DNA from 3 places in the Mesorhizobium sp. ISC11 genome. Region 1 is predicted to be linked to each of the others. Evidence: predicted binding sites of a transcription regulator. Region 1 holds the regulator's gene; each other region holds the start of a gene.

Region 1 (7,412 bases):
GGTCAGATGATCATCGCCGCGAATGATATGGGTGACGCCCATATCATGATCATCGACGACGACGGCATGCATGTAAGTGGGATTGCCGTCAGAACGCAGGATGATGAAATCGTCGAGATCCTTGTTGGGAAAGCGCACGTCGCCCTGGACCCGGTCATGGACGACGGTCTCGCCTTCGGTCGGCGCCTTGATGCGGATGGCGCCCTTGGCGCCTGCGGGTGCCTCTGAGGGGTCGCGGTCGCGCCAGCGGCCATCGTAGCGGGGTGGCAGCCCTTTGGCTCTGGCGGCCTCGCGCATGGCCTCCAGTTCGGCTGGCGTGGCGTAGCAATAATAGGCCTTGCCGATGCGCACGAGCTCCTCGGCCACCTCGCGGTGGCGGGGCGCACGCTCGAACTGCGACACCGGCTCGCCGTCCCAGCTCAGGCCAAGCCAGGAAAGCCCGTCGAGGATGGCAGCCGTCGCGGCTTCATTGGAGCGTTCGCGATCGGTGTCCTCGATGCGCAGCAGCATCGTGCCACCGGTGTGCTTTGCATACAGCCAGTTGAACAGCGCCGTGCGCGCGCCGCCTATGTGCAAATAGCCGGTGGGCGAGGGGGCAAAACGGGTGACGACCTTGTCGGACATGGAACTCTCGGAAACCATCTGAAGCGGGGTGCGGTCGCGCGGACTTTCGCGCTTTGCGCGTTCATGTAGCATAGGGTGTCGAGGGCGCAAGGGGCAGACCCGATGGCTGGACGAGGCTGGGGCTCGGATCAGGGCGAGGACGCTGCCATTGGCGTCAGCGAACGGTCCCTGTTTGCGCCTCTGCCAGCCTCATTGCCGCCGCCGTCGCCCCTCGTGCCGGATTCCGGCAAGCTGCCCTTGCAAACGGGTGTCGCCGCCTCTGTTCCGGTTGCCGGAACCGGCAGGATCGTGCGCGTGCGCCGGCAGATCGGCCTGATATCACTGCCTCGCCTGCGCCACAGCGTGAACATGGCGGCGAGCCTGGAACTCGACCGGGGCGTGGCCTTCCTGCTGGTGCCGGTCTGCCTTGCGATCGGAGCGATCGGCTATTTTTCGCTGACGGCTGAACCCGACTTTGCGAGACCTGTCGCGGTTGTCATCCTGACGGGGATCTGTGCGCTGGTCTCGCGCTCATGGCCAAAGACCCATCTGTGTTTCATGGCGGCACTTTTGTGCGCCCTAGGACTGCTTGCTGCCAAGGTCGAGACGTGGCGTGCGGGCACACAAATGTTGGGCTCGGAAATCTCGACGCAGGTGACCGGCCGCGTCGTCTCGCTCGACCGGATGGAAACTGGCCGTATCCGGCTGACCATCGACGTAACATCGACCGCAAGACCGAAACTGCGCTATGCGCCGGAACGGGTGCGGCTTTCGGCACGCAAGATCCCGGCTGACGTGACCGCAGGCTCTCTCATCACTGGATATGCCAAGCTTTTGCCGCCGACCGGGCCGGTGCGACCGGACAGCTATGATTTCTCCTTCGACAGCTATTTTGCCGGCATTGGTGGCAGCGGATTCTTTCTCGGCAATCCAAAGCTTGTCGTCAGCGATGATGGCGACATGCCGCTGTCGGCCCGAATTTCCTCCAGCGTGGAAAATGCCCGTGAAGGCATCGCCGACCATATCAGGGCGAGCGTCGGCGGCGCCGAAGGCGAGATCGCCGCGGCGCTGATCGTCGGCGTGCGCGCCGGCATTCCCGACGACATCAATGAGGCGATGCGACGTACCGGCATCTACCACATCATCTCCATTTCGGGGCTGCATATGGCTCTGGTCGCCGGCACCATCATGGGGTTGCTGCGCGGCGCCTTCGCCTTGTTTCCCGATCTTTCCGCGCGTCGCCCGGTCAAGAAGTATGCCGCTGCCGCCGCACTGTTCTCGATCGCAGCCTACCTCGTCATCTCAGGTATCGTCGTCGCCGCCGAGCGCAGCTTCATCATGCTGGCAGTGATGCTGATTGCAGTTCTGTTCGATCGAGCAGCACTCACCATGCGCAATCTGGCGATCTCGGCGATCGCCGTCATCGTGGTGTCGCCGCATGAGGTGGTCGGCCCGAGTTTTCAGATGTCGTTCGCCGCGACCGCGGCTCTGGTCGGCGCTTATGCCGGCTGGGCGGATCACCGCGCGGGAAAAGCAAGACCGCCGCCGCCGAAGCGATCCTTGCCCGGGTTCCTGACACGAAAATTCCTGCTGGCGGCAATTGGTCTGGCCATGACCTCGATCATCGCCGGCAGCGCCACGACGCTGTTTGCCATCTGGCATTTTCAGCGTGTGTCGCCGCTCAGCCTGTTCGCCAATCTCGCGGTTATGCCGATCGTCACCGTCGTCATGTTCCTGGCCGTCGCCAGCGCGCTGCTGATGCCTTTCGGATTGGATTGGCCAGCTCTCTACCTGATGGGCAAGGGCCTGACGATGATGATCGCCATATCGGGCTGGATCTCCGAGCGTTCGCCTGTCGATGGGGTCGGGCTGATTTCGCAACAGTCGGTCCTGCTGGTGGCCATTGCCCTGGTCATCGCGACGATGGCGACGACATGGCTGCGGCTCGCGGCTCTGCCATTCGCGTTGGCAGGCTTGCTGACCGTCTCGGATACGCGCACGCCCGATGTGCTGATCTCGGAAGACGCCCGGCTGGTGGCGTTGCCGATCGGTGGCGGTGAGCTTGCCGTTAGCCGGCAACGGCCGAACGAATTCACCGTCGACAACTGGAAACGCGCGCTGACATCGGAAACCATCGTCGTTCCGGAAGTGTTCGACAACAGGGATGGGCAATTCGACGTCGCGGATGCCGTTGAGCTACCGCCGGGATCGCCGTTCTATTGCTCCTCAGGCGTTTGCGTGGCCAGGCACATGTCCGGTGCGATCATTGCCTATGTCGAGGACCGCAAGGACACCTGGAAAGCCTGCGGCTTCGCCGAGCTGATCGTCGTCAACGACGCCACCGCCTATGACGCCTGTCATAACCAACTGGTTCTCGTCATCACCAAGCGGCAACTGGCTCGCAAAGGCAGTGCCGCGGTCTTCTTCGATCGCCAATCGGCGACCACGCCGGCGACGATCAGCTTCGCGGTGGACAGCCCATATCGGCCCTGGCACACGCAACGCAAATACTCTCGCGAGGCGAGGGGGCTGGCACCCTTCAAGAAACCCGAGAAGCCAGTGGTCAACCCACAGCCGTCTCAGTAGCGACGGATCAGGCCGACGAGCTTGCCTTGCACCTTGACCCTGTCCGGCCCGAAAATCCGTGTCTCATAGGCTGGATTGGCGGCTTCGAGGGCAATCGAGGCGCCCTTGCGGCGGAACCGCTTCAGCGTCGCTTCCTCTTCATCGACCAGCGCCACGATGATCTCGCCGGGGCTGGCCGTGTCGGCGTTACGGATGATAACGGTGTCGCCGTCGAAGATGCCGGCCTCGATCATCGAATCGCCCTTGACCTCCAGTGCATAGTGCGCGCCGCCCATGATCATGTCCGGCGGCACCGAAATCGAATGCGTCTGATGTTGGATGGCATCGATCGGCACGCCGGCGGCGATGCGACCCATGACCGGGATCGAAACGGCAGAGACCGCATCGTCGTCATTGCCGGGCGAAGGCATCCGCGAAGGCGCCGGCTTGATCTGCCGGCCAAGAGCACCACCCTGACCAAGACTGCCCTGGATGACGCTTGGCGAAAACTTCTTTGCCGCATTGAGGCCTGGCGCGATGGAGTCCGGCAGCCGCAGCACTTCCAGCGCGCGGGCCCGATTGGGCAGCCGGCGGATAAAGCCGCGCTCCTCAAGGGCCGTGATCAGCCGATGAATCCCGGATTTGGAGGCAAGGTCGAGCGCCTCCTTCATCTCGTCGAAGGATGGCGGAATGCCGCTCTCCTTCAGGCGTTCATGGATGAACATCAGCAGTTCATGTTGCTTGCGTGTCAGCATGGCGGCCCCCAGGTTCCCTGAAACCAGAATCGAAAAACAAACCCAGAACAAACACTATCTGTTCCAGTTGTGTTCTGCAACCGTTTAAAGTTTAATGAATTTGTTAAGGCTGCTGAAATTATTTGGCGCTTGCCAGCGGGTTACGATCGACGGGCGCCACCTTCGGCAATGCGCCTGCTCACATTGAAATTGTTATGGTTAATGACCTGTGGCTTATCCCCTACCAAAGCTTGGCATTATCTGTCGATCGACCTCGACAAGGGGCGATTGCAACCTTCGGGACGTTCGTTGGCCGTGAACGAAACGGAGCCAAAACGCCAACGTCAGTTGGGCATTTTGGCTGGAAATTCAGCTCTCCGTCATTTGCCAGGCAGTGAGGGCAGCGACGGCGGATCGCCGGGATCGGTGCGTCAGGTAACGGCTTCCTTGACGGCGAAACGCTGGTCCTTCCATGCACCCGTGCGCAGAATGTCTTCCAGAACCTCAACCGCCAGCCACACATCCTTGTAGCTGACATAGAGCGGCGTGAAGCCGAAACGGATGGTCGACGGTGCGCGGAAGTCACCGATCACCCCGCGCTCGATCAGCGCCCGCATGATTTGATAGCCATGGTCGTGAAGGAACGACACCTGGCTGCCGCGCCTGGTCGCGTCGCGGGTAGTCTCCAGCGTGAGACCGTAGGCGCCGCACTTGGCTTCGACGAGCTGGATGAACAGTTCTGTCTGCGCGACGCTCTTCTTTCGCAATGCCGCCATGTCGACGTCGCTCCAGATGGCAAGCGCGCCTTTGAGCGCCCGCATCGACAGGACCGGTTGCGTACCGCACAGAAAACGGCGGATGCCGGTGCCGGCAACATAACCCCGTTCGAAGGCAAAGGGCCGCGCATGGCCCCACCAGCCGCTGAGCGGCTGGCTGATATCGCCGTGGTGGCGCTGCGCGGCATAGATGAAGGCCGGCGCGCCCGGACCGCCGTTGAGGTACTTGTACGTGCAGCCGACAGCGAAATCGGCATTTGCCTGATCGAGCTCGACGGGCAGGGCGCCGGCGGTGTGGCAGAGATCCCAGACGATCAACGCTCCGGCCGTATGAGCCCTGCGCGTCAGCGCCGCCATGTCGCGCAGTTCACCCGATTTGTAATTGACGTGGTTGACCAGCACCACCGCGACGTTTTCGTCGATCAGCTCTTCGATGGTCGGCGCGTCGACACCCGCGAGGCGCAGCAGGACGCCATCCCGGGTCGAGGCCACGCCTTCGGCGATGTACAGGTCGGTGGGGAAACTGTCACCTTCGGCGACGATGGCTGACCGGCCGGGCCGCATCTCCATCGCTGCGTGCAGCACCTTGTAGATGTTGGTCGATGTCGTGTCGCAGACAACGGTCTGGCCGGCCGCGGCTCCTATCAGGCGTCCGAGTTGGTCGCCGAGTTCGATCGGCATCTCGAACCATCCGGCCGTGTTCCAGGCTCGGATAAGATCTTGGGCCCATTCCTGCGTCGCCGCCTGCTGCAGCTCGCCGAAAACGGCATGAGATGCTGCCCCCAGTGAATTGCCGTCGAGATAGATCACCCCCTCCGGCAGAATGAAACGGTCGCGCATGGCCCGCAGCGGATCCGTGGCATCCATCGCTTCGACTGCGGCGAGATCAGGAATTCCACTCATGGTCAGTCCCCGGTTGTTCGCGAAGGGTTTCCGCCACAGAGCGTCCCTTCGGTGAGCCTGTTCTCATTTCGATGATGTCAGAGCCGGGTGCGGACCGTCCACAGCTCCGGAAACAGCACGACCTCGAGCATTTTCTTCAGATACGAAGCACCCGACGTGCCGCCGGTGCCGCGCTTCAGACCGATGATGCGCTCCACCGTGGTCACGTGGTTGAAGCGCCAGCGGCGGAAATAATCCTCGAAGTCGACCAGCTTCTCGGCCAGTTCGTAGAACATCCAGTAGCGCTGCGGATCGCGGTAGATAGTCTGCCAGGCGACCAGGACCTCTTCATTCTCGGTTCGCGTCTCACGCCAGTCCGTGCGCCTGGCATCGGCACCGATGTCGAATCCGTTGCGCGCCAAAAGCAGCAACGCTTCGTCGTAGAGCGATGGCTCGGCCAGGATGGCTTCCAGCTTTCCGCTAAGGTCAGGCCGATGCTTGTGAGGGCCGAGCATGGCCAGGTTGCGGTTGCCGGCCATGAACTCGATGGCGCGATACTGCCAGGACTGAAAACCCGAGGACTGGCCGAGCGCGTCGCGAAACTCGGTATATTCGCTGGGCGTCATCGTCCGCAGCACATCCCAGGCATTGTTCAGCTGCTCGAAGATGCGCGCGACTCGCGACAGCATCTTGAAGCTCGGCTCGAGCCGGTCGGCGCGGATCGAGCGGATCGCGGCGCCAATCTCGTGCAAAGCGAGCTTCATCCACAGTTCCGAGGTCTGGTGCTGGATGATGAACAACATCTCGTCATGCGCCGACGACAGCGGCGTCTGCGCCTCCAGCACTTTCTCCAGGTGCAGATAGTCGCTGTACGACATGCGCTCGTTGAACGACATCTGTGCGCCTTCGGACGCCGGATCGTAGGGCTCGCTCAATTGACTTTCTCCGTGCGCAGCCGGAAGCGCTGGATCTTGCCGGTCTGGGTCTTGGGCAAAGCAGCAATGAATTTCACCGATCGCGGGTATTTGTAGGGTGCGATCGTCGCCTTGACATGGTCCTGCAGGCGCTTGGTGGTCAATGCGTCAGGCGCCACGCCCTGCACCAGCACGACATGCGCCTCGACGATCTGGCCGCGCTCGGCGTCCTCGGCACCGATGACAGCGCATTCGGCGACGTCGGGATGTGACAGAAGTGCGGCCTCGACCTCGGGGCCGGCAATGTTGTAGCCGGCGCTGACGATCATATCGTCGGAGCGCGCGGCGAAATGGAAGAAGCCGTCCTCGTCCTGCGTGAAGGTGTCGCCGGTGATGTTCCAGCCGTCGCGCACGTAGTCCTTCTGCCTGATATCGGCCATGTAGCGGCAGCCGGTCGGGCCGCGCACCGCCAGCCTGCCGGTCGCGCCGCGCGGTACTTCGCGCATCTCGTCGTCGACGATGCGCGCCTCGTAGCCGCCGACCGGCTTGCCGGTCGACGCGGGCTTCATGTCGCCAAAGCGGTTGGAGATGAAGATGTGCAGCATTTCGGTGGCGCCGATGCCGTCGAGGATCGGCTTGCCGGTCTTTTGCGTCCACTCTTCGAAAACCGGAGCGGGCAAGGTTTCGCCGGCTGAAACGGCAACCCGCAGCGAAGACAAATCGGCACCTTCATCCATGGCCTTCAGCATGGCGCGGTAGGCAGTCGGTGCGGTGAAGGAGATCGTCGCTTTGTAGGTCTCGATGATGTGGATCATGTTGGGTGGCGTCGCCTGCTCCAGCAGCGTCGCCGCCGCACCGAAGCGCAGGGGAAAGATAGCGAGCCCGCCAAGGCCGAAGGTGAAGGCCAGCGGCGGCGAGCCGACGAAGATGTCGTCCGG
Region 2 (7,412 bases), 2.6 Mb from region 1:
CAAGTTCGCCGCCGCCGCCTTTACCGGCAGTTCGGCGATGCTGTCGGAGGGCGTCCATTCGCTGGTCGATACCGGCAATGGCGGCCTGCTGCTCTACGGCATGCACCGCGCCGCTCGCCCGGCCGATCGCACGCATCCGCTCGGCCACGGCCGCGAACTCTACTTCTGGAGCTTCATCGTCGCGCTCCTCGTCTTCGCGCTGGGCGCCGGCGTGTCGTTCTACGAAGGCGTGGTCCATATCATGGCGCCGGAGCCGGTCGCCAACGCCAAGGTCAACTATATTGTTCTGGGCCTTTCCTTCCTGTTCGAAGGCAGTTCGTGGTGGGTGGCGCTGAAGGAGTTTCGCCGGCAGAAGGGCAGGCAAGGCTGGCTGCAGGCCGTGCAGTCGAGCAAGGATCCGAGCGTCTACACCGTGCTGTTCGAGGACAGTGCGGCACTTCTCGGCCTGATCGTCGCTTTCGCCGGCATATTGGCGGCGGAACTGCTGGAGATGCCGGAGCTCGACGGCGCCGCCTCTATCGGCATCGGGCTGATCCTTGGCGCGACCGCGATCTTCCTGGCCCGCGAAAGCAAGGGCCTGCTGATCGGCGAGCCGGCGTCGCCCGAGGTGCAGATGAAAGTGTTGGCGATCGTCCAGCAGGATCCGGCGGTGCAGCGGGCGAACGGCGTCCTGACCGTCCATATGGGGCCGACAGAGATCGTCGCCGGGCTCAGCATCGAGTTCGAGGACCATTTGACGGCGCCCGAGATCGAAGCTTGCGTCGAGCGCCTGGAGGCGCAGTTGAAGAAGGAAATGCCGGAGATCACACGGCTGTTCGTCAAGCCGCAGACGTCAGGCACCTGGGAGCAGCGGCGCAGGCTGATCGATTCCGCATCCGATCCTGCCCTGGACTAAAACCGTGCCATTGCCTCACGGCCTTGCGCCGCTAGATTGAAGGGGCTTTGGAGGAACGAAGATGAGAATAGACGGCGGCTGTCATTGTGGCGCCATCACCTACGAGGCGGAGGTCGATCCGGAAAAGACCACGATCTGCCACTGCACGGATTGCCAGCAACTGACTGGCACGGCTTTTCGCCTTACGGTTCCGGCGCCGGAAAGCAACTATCGCATCACCAAGGGCACGCCGAAAATCTACATCAAGATCGTGGCGAGCGGCGCCAAGCGCACCCAGGCCTTTTGCGCCGACTGCGGTTCGCATCTTTACGCCACGTCTGTCGGAGATGGTCCGAAGGTCTATGGAATTCGCGTGGGGACCGCGCGGCAGCGCCAGGATTTGATCCCGACACAGCAGAAATGGCACCGCTCGGCGCTGCACTGGCTGCCTGAATTTCAGGGCATGACCACGTTGGAGGAGCAGTAGCGCCGGTCCGGCACCGCGCCTCAATCGTCGCCTTCGACGACCCTCAGCCTGAGCTGCCCGGTTTTCGAATCGGCAACGCGCGCGCCGGTATCGACCTTGGCGGCGGGACCCCGTGACGCGGCGTCTACGGCGGCATCGCCGTCGGGCTGCGCGCCGAATTCCAGCGCCTCGATCTTCTGGCCGCGCTTGGTGACCTTCGACGTCGAAACCAGTATGTCGTCGATGTCCTTGGCCGACTGGCCGAAATGCACCTGCAGCTTGCGCACCCGCTCATCGACACGCGCAACATCCTCCATCAGCCGGATGACCTCGCCCTGGATCAGGTGCGCCTGTTCGCGCATGCGGGCATCCTTGAGGATCGCCTGGATGACCTGGATCGACAGCATCAGCAGCGACGGCGAGACGATGACGACGCGCGCACGGTGCGCCTTGTGCACGATCGCCTCGAAATTCTCGTGGATCTCGGCGAACACCGATTCCGACGGCACGAACATGAAGGCAGTGTCCTGCGTCTCGCCCTGGATCAGGTATTTTTCCGAGATATCGCGGACATGTATCTCGATGTCGCGGCGGAAGGCCTGCGAAGCTGCCTTCTGCAGATCGGCGCCATCGGCGGCGCGGATGGCGTTCCAGGCTTCCAGCGGAAATTTTGCATCGATGGCCAGCGACGGCGCGCCGTTCGGCATCTTCACCAGGCAGTCGGGCCGGCTGCCGTTCGACAGCGTCGCCTGGAACTCATAGGCACCGTGCGGCAGGCCGTCGGCAACGATCGCCTCCATGCGCGACTGGCCGAACGCGCCGCGCGTCTGCTTGTTCGAGAGGATCGCCTGCAATTGCACGACCTGGCCGGCGAGCGACTGGATGTTGCCTTGCGCGACGTCGATGACCGCCAGCCGTTCCTGCAATTTGGCCAGGCTCTCATGCGTGGATTTGGTCTGCTCGGTCATGGTCTGGCCGAGCCGGCCGGTCATGGCGTCGAGGCGTTGGCCGATCGATTGCGTCAGTTCCGCCTGCCGTGCGCCGAACACTTCCGCAATGGCGCCCATGCGGCCCTGCATTTCGGCCTGGCTTTGCAGAATGCCGGCCATCCGCACTTCCGCATCGCGGGCATGATCGGCGGCTTCCGCGGCCGCCACGGCGCGCGCCTTGGCCGACCGCCACAACGCAATGACCAGCGCCACGAACAGGGCCAGAAACAGCAAAACGCCGAAGGCCAGCGCATGGCCGAGCGTGATCGTTGTGGCGCCAAGCCGGGCGACAGGCTCCGAAAGGATGGTGCTCAAATCATTCATGTGGACAGCATAGACGATTCGCCGCGATAGCACAGATCAAAACGTGAACGCGCCTGATGCCAACCGGTTGACGCGTTTCGCTGGAGGTCTTAGGTGGAACGCCATGCCGATCAAGCCGCTCATCATCCTTCCCGACCCCATCCTGCGCCAGGTTTCCAAGCCCGTAGAGCGTGTCGACGCGCCTTTGCGCAAATTAGCCGACGACATGCTGGCGACCATGTATGATGCGCCGGGCATCGGGCTGGCGGCAATCCAGATCGGCGAGCCGCTGCGCTTGCTGGTGATCGATCTCGCCAAGGAAGACGAGACGCCGGCGCCGCATGTCTTCATCAATCCGGAAATCCTGGAGAGCGCCGACGCGCGCTCCGTCTATGAGGAAGGCTGCCTGTCGATCCCGGATTATTACGCCGAGGTCGAACGCCCCGCCGCCGTGCGGGTCAAATATCTCGACCGCGACGGCAAATTGCAGGAGATAGAGGCCGAGGGGTTGATGGCGACCTGCCTGCAACACGAGATCGACCACCTCAATGGCGTCCTGTTCATCGATCACATCTCGAAGCTGAAGCGCGACATGGTGGTAAAGAAATTCAAGAAGCTCGCCAGGGACAAGGCGCCGGGCAAGCTCGCGGGATAAGGTACGGGAGTCCCCTCCAGGCCTATTGTCGGCAGGATTGCCACCAAATGGAGATGCCGACGGTCGACATGCTGATCAGGGACATTCCTGAGCCTTTGAAGCGCGAGATCGAACTGGCGGCGCGCGAGGTCGGCCAGAGCGTCTCGGACAAGGCCATCGGCCTTCTGCGCAAAGGCATAGTTGCGGAGAGGCCGGCCCGAGAGGAGTCGAGCCTCTCGGCGTGGGCTGCAATTCGCTCGGCTTTCGTATCTGAAAGCGCAATTGGCGATGAATACGCGGAAATCATGGAGAAGATCGAAGCGGAAAGATAGCGCGACGGTCGTCCCGCGACTTCGACGGCCTTGACCTGAAGCTCGTAAACCCGTTTGAAGCGGATGCCTGAGCCGGCACACTGCGCGAGCAAGAAGACAGGATACCAGAAGAAAAAATGCCCCTTCGCGTCATCTTCATGGGTACGCCGGAGTTTTCGGTGCCGACCTTGCGCGCGATCGCCGAGGCTGGCCATGAGATATCAGCCGTCTATACCCAGCCGCCGCGCGCTGCCGGACGACGCGGGCTGGAGCTGACGCCGTCGCCGGTGCAGCGCGAGGCGGAGCGACTGGGCATCGAGGTGCGGACGCCGGTTTCGCTCAAAGGCGAGGCCGAACAGGCCGCTTTTCGCGCCTTGCAGGCCGATGTGGCGGTGGTCGTCGCCTATGGCTTGCTGCTGCCGAAGGCGGTTCTGGAGGCAACCCGGCTCGGCTGCGTCAACGGCCATGCGTCGCTTCTGCCGCGCTGGCGCGGCGCCGCCCCCATCCAGCGCGCCATCATGGCCGGTGACCTGGAAAGCGGCATGATGGTGATGCGCATGGAAGAGGCCCTGGACACCGGTCCGGTCGGGCTGGTTGAAAAGTGCGCCATCGAACCCGATATGACAGCCGGCGATCTGCATGATCGGTTGATGAGTGTCGGTGCTGCCTTGATGGTGGAAGCGCTGGCGCGGTTGGAAGGGAACACCCTGACATTCACCACACAAGCTGTGGATGGGGTGACCTACGCCAAGAAAATCGATAAATCCGAGACTCGCGTGGACTGGACTCGCTCGGCAAGTGAGGTCCACAATCATATTCGTGGCCTGTCGCCCTTTCCAGGCGCCTGGTCGGAGATAGGAATTGGCGGCCGCCAGGAGCGGCTGAAACTGCTTCGCTCGACGCTGTCGCAAGGCCTGTCGCCTTCGGAAGATTTGGGCGAGTCGGGAGGAATTCTCGATGACCGGCTGACGGTCGCCTGCGGGGCAGGCGCGATCAGGCTGGTCGAAGTTCAACGGGCGGGCGGAAAGCCCGCTGCCGCGTCGGAATTCCTGCGCGGGGCCAAGATCGAAAAAGGACTGAAATTCTCATGAGCATGATGTCGATACGCGCGGCAACGCCGCGGGATCGCGAGGCCATCCGCCTCGTCGAGGAACACGCTTTCGGCCAGCAGGCGGAGGCCGGTCTGGTCGACGCGCTGGTGACCGGCGGCGACGCGGTTGCCGAACTGGTTGCGGAAGAGGACGGCCAGGTGGTCGGCCATATCCTGTTTTCGCGGCTGTTCGTCCAGAATGGCGGCAAGACCTTCGCGGCCGTAGCGCTGGCGCCGCTGGCGGTGGAGCCCTCGTTCCATGGCAGCGGCATTGGCGGCGCGCTGATCCGCGAGGCGCATATCCGCCTCAAGGATGGTGGTGAGACGCTGGCCGTGGTGCTGGGCGACCCCACCTATTACGGGCGTTTCGGCTATAGCCACACGCGTGCCGAGAACTTCGAAAGCGAATACCAGGGCGAAGCGCTGCAGGCGCTGGCCTGGGGTGACGCGCCAGAAGCAGGCAGGCTGGTCTACGCCTCCGCCTTCACCGCTCTCGCCGCGTAGAACAGTCAGCCGTTTTCACGGAAACGGCGAACTGTTCTCCTCTTTGTTTTAACGCAATTCCGAACGGAAAACCGTTTCACACTTTTCCTGGAATTGCTCGAGGCGAGAGCTCTAGCCGCAAATGCCGCGTTTTCGCCTCGACATCGAATATGACGGCAGCCTGTTTGCCGGCTGGCAGCACCAGGCGGATCAGCCTTCGGTGCAGCAGGCGATCGAACAGGCGATCGAAAAATTCTGCGGCGAAGCGATCAGGCTGCGCGCCGCCGGCCGCACCGATGCCGGCGTGCATGCGACTGCGCAGGTGGCGCATGTCGACCTCGTCAAGGCGTGGCCGAGCGACAAGGTGCGCGATGCCGTCAACGCCCATCTGCAGGCGGCCGGGGCGCGCATCGCCATCCTGAAAGCGACGGTGGTCTCCGACAGTTTCGACGCCCGCTTCTCGGCCATTGGCCGCCACTATCTCTACCGCATCCTGAACCGCCGCGCGCCGGCCGCGCTCGACAAGGGCAAGGTGTGGTGGGTGCCGAAGCGGCTCGACGCCGGCGCCATGCACGAAGCGGCAAAGGTCCTGCTCGGACGGCATGACTTTACCACCTTCCGCTCGACCCAGTGCCAGGCCAACAGCCCGATCAGGACGCTGGAACGGCTCGATGTGAGCCGACAAGGCGACATGATCGAGGTCAGGGCTTCGGCGCGCTCGTTCCTGCACAACCAGGTGCGTTCGATGGTCGGCTCGCTCAAGCGTGTCGGCGACGGCGGCTGGAGCGCGGCCGACCTGAAAACATCGCTCGAGGCGCGCGACCGCGCCGCCTGCGGCCAGGTGGCGCCGCCCGACGGGCTGTTTCTCACCGGTGTCGATTATCCGGTCGAGACGAGCCCGGAAAGGCTCTGAACTCCGACATCGTCCGGGACGGTGATGCCGAGCAACGTCTGCAGGCCGAACAGCACCAGCAGCGACGCAATGAACATGCCGACGAAAACGGCCGTGCCGACCGCTGCGCCCCTGCCCATCGTGGCATTTGTCATGCGCCAGGTCAGCACCATAGAAAGGGCAAAGAGGAACAGCGACACAAGGCTCGAAACCTGGCTTGCGGACGACAGGAAAAGCCGGATCAGCGCCGAAGGCAGCATCAGCCAGGCGGTGATGGCCGAAGCCCAGTTGCTGGCAACGACGTAGTGGACGAAGCGGCCGCCTATGCCGGCGCGCGGCGCGATGAAAGCGAGCGCAACCAGCGGCAGCACCCAGGAGCCGATGTCGACCGTCGCCAGGCGCACCAGCATGCTGAAGCGCCCCGCGAAGGCGTCGGGATCGCCGATTTCGTTGGCGATGCCGACCCAGCCGACGATCAGCGCCGGTGCTGCAACGACAATGGCGAAGAAGGAATTCCAGAAGCCGTCGGCCGACAGGTCGAGCAGGCGCAGGCCGTCGGCTCTGCCGAGCATCAATCGCCAGGCGCCCGTCAGCGAAGCTTGGGTTTCGTCCGCCGAAAGCATGCTGTTCAGCCCTGTCCGAACCAGTCTTCTATGAAGCGCTGGTAGATTTGCGTCAGCGTCTCGAGGTCGGCAATGGCGACGCGCTCGTCGACCATGTGCATGGTCTTGCCGACCAGCCCGAACTCGACCACCGGGCAATAGTCCTTGATGAAACGCGCATCGGAGGTTCCACCGGAGGTCGACAGCGTCGGCTCCTTGCCGACCGCCGACTTGATCGAGCCGCGCAGCGTTTCGATCAGCCTGTCGTCACGGGTCAGGAAGACATGGCTCGGCCGGTCGCGCCAGACGAGCTCGTAGTCGACCGGCGTCTTCTTGCCCTGCCGGTACTTCTTGCGCCTGGCCGCCTGGTCGAGCCGGTTGTGGATTTCGGCCTGCAGGGTCTCGTCCGTCCAGGTGTCGTTGAAGCGGATGTTGAAGGTCGCGGTCGCTTTGGCCGGGATGACATTGGTGGCCGGGTTGCCCACATCGATGGAGGTGATCTCCAGATTGGTCGGCTGGAAATCCCTGGTTCCCTTGTCGAAAACCGGATGCAGCAAGGCATCGACCAGGCTCATCAGCCCGCGCACCGGATTGTCGGCAAGCAAGGGATAGGCGACATGGCCCTGGCGGCCATTGACGGTGACGGCGCCGGACATCGAGCCGCGGCGGCCGATCTTGATCATGTCGCCCAGCGCATCCGGGTTGGTCGGCTCGCCGACGACAGAGGCATCCCATTTCTCGCCCCTGGAAGCCGCCCATTCGAGCAGC
Region 3 (7,412 bases), 1.2 Mb from region 1:
AAAGCCGCCCGGGCAACCCGGCGGCTTTTTTGTTGCGGCGCTGAAGCTGCCAATCTCCCCCCTCGTGGGGGAGATGCCCGGCAGGGCAGAGGGGGGCGTGAAGGAACGCTAACCTTTGTTGTCCTAAGGTCTATCGGGACAAGCCTGAGGGCATAACTGCAATCGATTGAGAGGCCGGCGGGACAGCGCCCCCCTCTGTCCTACCGGACATCTCCCCCACAAGGGGGGAGATTGGCTTGTCGTCGTCGTCGCTCAATCCAGCCCGGCGAAGCTCTCTTCTTCCACCACGTCCACCTCGGCCCCACCCAGCCGGAATGGCGCAAACGACACGCGGTGCAGCCGCGCCACCGGGCCATGCGCTTCGATCGCGGTGCGATGACGAACCGTGGCGTAGCCCATATGGACTTCGAACCCGTAGCGGTCGTGATGGTTGCCGCAGCCGCACATCATGCGGTCGCGCATCACCTTGGCGACGATCGAGGCGGCGGCGATCGACTGCGAACGCTGGTCGCCCTTGATCAGCGCGCGCCCTTCACAAGGCAGTCCCGGCGGCACGTCGCGTCCATCGGCAAGCGCAAGCTTCGGCCGGACCGACAGCCCTACCAGCGCGCGCCGCATGGCTTCCAGGCTTGCCTTGAGGATGTTGCTGCCGTCGATGCCCTCGGCGCTGATGGAGGCCATCGAGACCGCCTGTGCGGAGCCGAGAATGCGCAGGAACAGGGCCTCACGCTGTAAATGGCTGAGGCGTTTGGAATCGTCGAGGCCGTCGGGAATGTTGGCGGGATCGAGCACCACCGCTGCGGCGACCACCGGCCCGGCCAGGGGGCCGCGGCCTGCCTCGTCCATCCCGGCGACCGGCCACAGGCCCTCCGCCATCGCCTTCGTCTCGAAGGAGAAGTCGGGCTTCTCGATGATCTCAAAGAGAGGCGGAGAATCAGAACGCGCGCGAGCCATGTTGCGGCGAGGTTCGCATCGGCTCCGATTCTCCGCAAGTCCCTCCGGGTCGGGTGGGGCGCCGGACCGGGAGGGCACCGTCTGCAGGCCGGGGCAGGCCGGACGGGATTCTTGGTGCGCGACGGATCAATCCATCGCGACGAATTGTCTCTTCAAAGCAGCGTCAGTTGCACCTGGTCTTTCCCGGCGGCAACGAACTGATCGGTCCGCAGCGTGCGCCGTTCGGCATTGAGACCAAGCCGCTTGGCTGTGATCTCGAAGCGCCGGCCGATCTGCCAGGCATAGGGACCGGCGCCCTTCATGCGCTTGCCCCATTCCGAATCGTAGTCTTTGCCGTCACGCATGGAGCGGACAAGCGACATCACATGGCGGTAACGGTCGGGATAATGGCGCAGCAGCCAGTCCTTGAAGATCGGGCTGACCTCCAGCGGCAGCCGCAGGATCACATAACCCGCCTCGCGCGCGCCGGCCGCACGTGCCGAATCGAGGATGCGTTCCATCTCCGGATCAGTCAGGCCCGGAATGATCGGAGCCACCATGACCGACGCCGGAATGCCGGCATCCGAAAGCTGCCGGATCGCTTCCAGCCGCTTGGTCGGCGTCGACGCGCGCGGCTCCATGGTGCGCGCCAGCATGCGGTCGAGCGTCGTCACCGACAGCGCCACCTTGGCGAGCCCTCGTTCGGCCATGCGCGACAGGATATCGATATCGCGCGTCACCAGGGCGGACTTTGTCACGATGCCGACCGGATGGCCGCGCGCTTCCAGCACTTCGAGGATTTCGCGCATGATCCGGTATTGCTTCTCGATCGGCTGGTAGGGGTCGGTGTTGGTGCCGATGGCGATGGTGCGCGGCTGATAGCTGTCCTTCGAAAGCTCCTTGTCGAGCAAGCGCGCCGCATCAGGTTTGGCGAACAGCTTCGATTCGAAATCCAGACCCGGCGACAGGCCCATGAACGCGTGCGTCGGGCGGGCAAAGCAATAGACGCAGCCATGCTCGCAGCCGCGATAAGGGTTGATGGAACGGTCGAAGGAAATGTCGGGCGATTCGTTGCGGGTGATGATGGTGCGCGGCTTCTCGACCTGCACTTCGGTCTTGAAGGGGGGCAGTTCTTCCAGCGAATTCCAGCCATCGTCGAACACGTGCCGGCTGACTGGCTCGAATCGGCCGGACGGGTTGATGCCGGCCGACCTGCCGCGGTTGCGGTCCGGGCGGACACGCATGCCGCTCTGCTCGACCATCGCATTGGCCATCTCGGCTCTTCCTGCTCCGAAAGCTGCAATGTCGGCGCGCACGATCTGTTCCATTTTCGCCCGCTCCCAGGGACTGTCCGTGTTGTGTCGAATCGCTCTGTTCATGAAATTATTCCTATTTCATCGATGAGAACAAAGCAAGAACTTTCTATGGTGCGATGCAAAACTGGCGCTGTGCGGCGCTTTCCGCTATTCGGCTAAGGATGCTCAGTGTTCTCATCGAAACCCGCAATGACGAGGAGGGCCTCGCCCGCACGCTCGCCTCGCTGATTGGCGGCGCGGTCGAAGGCGTGGTGCGTGAAGTCATCGTCTGCGACACAGGCTCCGCCGACCAGACGCATCGTGTGGCCGAGCATGCCGGCTGTCAGTACGTGACCGGCGGTGTCGCTGCCGGCATCCGCCAGGCCAAGGGGGACTGGTTGCTGCTCCTGGAACCGGGCGCGCGGTTGGTGGAGGGCTGGATCGATGAGGTTGTCGCGCATACGGCCAGGCAGACCATGGCCGCACGGTTTTCGCGCACGCGGGCCAGCCGCACGCCATTCCTGGCACGGGTCTTTTCGGGAAACCGCGCCCTGGCCGACGGATTGCTGATCAGCAAGCGTCAGGCGGCGGCCGCGGCCAAGAGTGCCGGCAGTGCTGAGGCCATCGCCCGCGGCCTCGCAACGAAGCGGCTCGACGCCGAGATCTGGATGGCGCCCGCCAAGCAGGAACGCCGCTCCTCGACATGATTTTTTGCAGCTGCTCAGGCCATTGTGCATTGCACAAAATCTGACGCGGGGTTAGCGTCCGTTCAAGCGGGAATTGGGTTTGGGACATGCCGAGTGGCGAGCACCGATGCGGCATCGGTGGTGCTCTCATAGCCGAGGACCCAATGAAGCTTTCAACCCCCGACACATCCGGCGCGGCCAGTCTCGAGGCTATTGCGCGCGACGGCAGTCTGTTGCGACGCATCGCGGTGCGCATTCCGACCTATCTCAAGGACCTGCGCGAAAACCCCGCCTGGCTGCCGATGTTCGTGCTGGCGCGCACAATGCCTGGACGCCGCATGCATTGGCTGGGCGCAAAACGCGCCCGCCCGGTCGCCAATGCCGGGGATACGATGTTTGCCGGTGTCGAACGGGGAGCGGTCGTCGATGCGTTGCGCTCCGACGGGCTGTTCTCAGGCTTGGTCCTGCCGCCTGATATCCATGAAGAGATCGCCGACTTCGCCGGGCGCACGCCTTGCTTCGGCAATTTCGACCGCCGTCTCGAATTCATGCCGGGGGAACATGCCGAGGCCGAGAAACGCCTTGGCCGCTCGCTGCTCAGCGGGCATTTTTTCGAGCGCATCCTCGACTGCCCGGCGGCGCTTGCCATCCAGCGCGATCCGCTGCTTCTGGATATTGCCGCGCACTATCTCGGCGGCCAGGCAAAACTGATCACGACGCGCGTCTGGTGGAGTTTTCTAACCGGTGCCGCTTCGGATGCCGACAAGAACCTCGCCTCGCTCGGCAAGTATCATTTCGACCTCGATGATTGGCGCATGCTGAAATTCTTCTTCTACCTCAAGCCGGTCGACGCCGACACCGGTCCGCATGTCTATGTCAGGGGCAGCCACAAGCGCCGCAGCCTCAAGCACCAGCTCACGCTTCTGGTTGGCCACCCCGCGCAACAGGTCCTGGATGTCTATGGCGAGCAGAGCCCGGTGACGCTGACCGGCGAGGCCGGTCTCGGTTTCGTCGAGGACCCTTTTGGCTTCCATATGGGCACCGTGCCGGCACGCACGCCCCGACTGATGATGGAAGTCGGCTTCGGCGTCTCGCCGCCGTCGCGCCGGCGGTTTCATGGCGAGCCGGTCATCCGCTGAGAGCGACGCTTGCCTCGGCTTTACGGAGCTGATTTGCCGCGCCGCAAATGCTCGTCCAGGCGCGGCATGATCTCGACGAAGTTGCACGGCATATGCCGGTAGTCGAGCTGTGCCTTCAGGATGCCGTCCCACGCGTCCTTGCAGGCGCCTGGCGAACCCGGCAGCACGAAGACGAAGGTGGCGTTGACGACGCCGCCGGTCGCCCGGCTCTGGATCGTCGAGGTGCCGATCTTGTCGTAGGAGATCCGGTGGAACACTTCCGAAAAGCCATCCATGCGCTTTTCGAAGATCGGCTCCAGCGCGTCCGGCGTCACGTCACGGCCGGTGAAACCGGTGCCGCCGGTGGTGATGACGACATCGATATTCTTGTCCCGCGACCACGCCAGAACCGTGTCGCGGATTTTTTCCCGATCGTCGGTGACGATATCGCGGGCCGCCAGCATATGGCCGGCCTCGGTGATGCGGTCGGCCAGCGTCTGGCCGGATTTGTCGTCGGCGAGGCTGCGCGTATCTGAAACGGTCAGCACCGCGATGCGCACGGGAATGAAGGAGCGGCTCTCGTCAATTCTGGCCATCAGATACCTCCGATGCGATGCTGCGCGTCGCCGCGACGAACCAGTCGGGCTGGCGGCCGCGGATTTCGGCGGCGGCGCGCTTGGCGACATTGCCGGTCTCGAACAGGCCGAAGCAGGTGGCGCCGGACCCGGACATCCGTGAAAAACCGGATCCGGCCTTGTTCAGCCAGGAAAGCGCCCTGCCGATAGCCGGCTGCATCGCCAGCGCGGCGGGCTCGAGGTCGTTGCGGGTGATCTCCAGCCAGTTGCGCAGGCTATGAAAATCGATGCTGCGCGGCAGCGGCGGCAAGGCCTCATTGTCGCGCCGGGAAAGCGCCGCAAAGACGTCCGCCGTCGAGACCGGGGTGCCCGGATTGACCAGCACCAGGCCAAGCGCCGAAAAATCCGGCACCATCGACAGTTCATCTCCGATGCCGCGCGCGACCAGAGGTCTGGCCGCCAGGCACATCGGCACATCGGCGCCGAGCGAGAGGCCGATCCGCGCCAGCTCTGCGCCGTCTATATCCAGGCCCCATGTCTCCACCAGCCCGCGCAGCACGGTCGCCGCGTCGCTCGAACCGCCGCCGACGCCGGAGGCGACCGGCAGGTTCTTTTCCAGCCGGATAGCGACCGGCGGTGTTCTCTCGTGCCCGACCGCCTGTCGCAGGGCATCGCGCGCCCTAGGCACCAGATTGCTGGCGTCGAGAGGAACCGCCGGGGCGTAGCGGCCGGACACGGTAAATTCATCGCTGTCGGCAGGCGCGATTTCGACCCTGTCGCCAAACCGCGTGAACACCGCCAGGCTCTCGATCAGATGATAGCCGTCAGGGCGCCTGCCGGTGACATGCAGCGCAAGATTGATCTTGGCGTGCGCGTGCCAGCTACGCGACCCGATGTCGGTGTCCACAATGGTCTGCGAAATGGTGCTCAGTCCTTGGCCAGCCGGTACTCGCCGGTCTTCGGATCCTTGACCAAAGTGCCCATCGCGCCGTTGGCCGTCTGCTTTTCGGTACGCCGCACCTTGGCGGTCACGCGTTCGGCTTCGCGGATGAAGGTGCGGTAGCCGAAATAGGCGGCGACGCCAACGACGGTGAAGAAAATGATCTGCGGCATACCAAAACTCCTCCCACGCTGGGCCGGCGAAGGTGGCCGGTCGGGTCGGTTAAGCTCTCATGCTAGACGCTTTTGCCGGGTTTTCAAAGCTCGAAGCGAGACCACAATGCGCGCTCTTCCGCCGCATCGATCAGGCCGCTGGCGGCAGCGCCTGCGATCTCGGGCGCTGAAAAGCCCTTGCTTGAGCCAAACAGGCCGAAGCGGCTGAGGAAACCGCGCGGTGTCGTGATCAGCCTGAGCTGGGTTTTCGCCCCGAAACGGGTCTTGAGCACCGTGCGCATGTCGCCGAGCGCATCGACCAGGCCGAGTTCAAGGCCCTTGATGCCGGTCCAGAACAGGCCGGTGAACAGGTCCGGGTCGTCTTTCAGTTTCGCGCCGCGCCGCTCCTTGACGAGGTCGATGAACGTGCCGTGCACCTCGAGCTGCAGCGCCTTCAGCCGCTCGACATCTTCCTTTTTCTCGGGCTTGAACGGGTCGAGCACCGCCTTGTTCTGGCCGGCGGTGTGGACGCGTCGCTCGATGCCGATCTTCTTCATCAGTTCCGGGAAGCCGAACGAAGCCGAGACCACGCCGATCGACCCGACGATGGAGGATGGGTCGGCGAAGATCTCATCACCGGCAACCGCGATCATGTAGCCACCCGACGCCGCCACGTCTTCGACGAAGACCAGTACCTTTCTGTTCTTTTCCGTGGCCAGGTCACGGATGCGCTTGAAGATCAGCCGCGACTGCACCGGCGAGCCGCCGGGCGAATTGATCGAGATGGCGACTGCCGGGGCGTCGTAGGAAAACGCCTTCTCAATGAGGCCAGCGGTGGAGGCCAGCGACAGGCTCGGCCGGAACTGGCCACCGCCTGCCATGATGGTGCCGTGCAGCCGGATGACCGGAATTGTGACGACGGTGGAGCGCCAGGATTTCGGCAGCAGGCGGTTGATAAGGCGTTTCACGAGGGCGCGGTCTCCGGTCGATAGGTTGCAGGCATGTAGGGATTTCCCGGCCAACGGCAATGTGGCCAGGCAGAATAGCTCAATCTCCAAACAGCGAGGCGAGGCCGTTGGTAATCATTTCGCTGCGCTCGTCAGGGCCGTTGCCTGATTGCGCGTGCAGCATCAGGGGCGGGCGGATGGCAAGCTTTCCCCGTGCCCCGAGCGCTGCCCGCACAACGATGCGGATTGCCGCGGCGTCTGGGCGAGGGTGGACGGCGAGCATTTCGGCATCGCCGAAGCGCCCTGCGATCGCATCGAGAATGGCGCCGAGCTGTTCGGGGCGGGCGATCACGGCAAGCCCGCCGCGCGGCCTGACCACCGCCGCCGCACTGCGGATCCAGCTCTCGAACACCCCGTCCTCCATGACATGGGCCTCTTTTCTGAGGCGATCGGGGGAGGCGCGGTCCCGGGGAGCGTTGAAGGGCGGGTTCATGATGACGAAGTCGAAATCATTGTCGGCGAGGCCGGCGGCCGCCCGCGCCCGGCCCGATACGGTGACATCGGCGACCAGCACGGAGGCGCGATCGCTCAGATGGGCATTGCCGGGATGGGCAAGGGTGGCTGCCGCGAAGGCCGCCATTTCCGGCGCGCGTTCGACAAGCACCGCCTCAGCGGCCGGGCAGCGCGACAGCACCGCCAGGCCGGCGGCCCCGGCACCGGCACCGAAATCGGCGAGACGACCGGCAAGAGAGGACGGCACGGAGGC

The links. The regulator LexA, encoded in region 1, represses DNA repair genes until DNA is damaged. The targets are predictions, from matches to a motif close to TGTTCNNNNTGTGTTCNG.
Region 2: RPF88_RS21535 (DNA recombination protein RmuC) is a predicted target of LexA. The motif match lies at 2,686-2,703, and genes of this name have one in related genera.
Region 3: RPF88_RS14985 (PA0069 family radical SAM protein) is a predicted target of LexA. The motif match lies at 2,336-2,353, and genes of this name have one in related genera.

The regions. Positions count from the first base shown of each region.
Region 1 covers NZ_JAVSPW010000001.1:1,799,755-1,807,166, reverse strand. The annotation lists gene gltX (glutamate--tRNA ligase) at 1-624, opposite strand, end outside; gene RPF88_RS09000 (ComEC/Rec2 family competence protein) at 727-3,189, shown strand; gene lexA (transcriptional repressor LexA) at 3,183-3,923, opposite strand; gene kynU (kynureninase) at 4,334-5,581, opposite strand; gene kynA (tryptophan 2,3-dioxygenase) at 5,659-6,495, opposite strand; gene RPF88_RS08980 (AMP-binding protein) at 6,492-7,412, opposite strand, start outside.
Region 2 covers NZ_JAVSPW010000001.1:4,434,419-4,441,830, forward strand. The annotation lists gene RPF88_RS21525 (cation diffusion facilitator family transporter) at 1-895, shown strand, start outside; gene RPF88_RS21530 (GFA family protein) at 957-1,361, shown strand; gene RPF88_RS21535 (DNA recombination protein RmuC) at 1,382-2,653, opposite strand; gene def (peptide deformylase) at 2,757-3,287, shown strand; gene RPF88_RS21545 (hypothetical protein) at 3,335-3,598, shown strand; gene fmt (methionyl-tRNA formyltransferase) at 3,715-4,668, shown strand; gene RPF88_RS21555 (GNAT family N-acetyltransferase) at 4,665-5,171, shown strand; gene truA (tRNA pseudouridine(38-40) synthase TruA) at 5,293-6,063, shown strand; gene RPF88_RS21565 (hypothetical protein) at 6,030-6,665, opposite strand; gene dapE (succinyl-diaminopimelate desuccinylase) at 6,671-7,412, opposite strand, start outside.
Region 3 covers NZ_JAVSPW010000001.1:3,005,480-3,012,891, reverse strand. The annotation lists gene RPF88_RS14990 (ribonuclease HII) at 253-954, opposite strand; gene RPF88_RS14985 (PA0069 family radical SAM protein) at 1,107-2,261, opposite strand; gene RPF88_RS14980 (glycosyltransferase) at 2,411-2,935, shown strand; gene RPF88_RS14975 (hypothetical protein) at 3,079-4,053, shown strand; gene moaB (molybdenum cofactor biosynthesis protein B) at 4,074-4,628, opposite strand; gene RPF88_RS14965 (4-(cytidine 5'-diphospho)-2-C-methyl-D-erythritol kinase) at 4,615-5,514, opposite strand; gene RPF88_RS14960 (membrane protein) at 5,535-5,720, opposite strand; gene RPF88_RS14955 (S49 family peptidase) at 5,804-6,667, opposite strand; gene RPF88_RS14950 (tRNA1(Val) (adenine(37)-N6)-methyltransferase) at 6,747-7,412, opposite strand, start outside.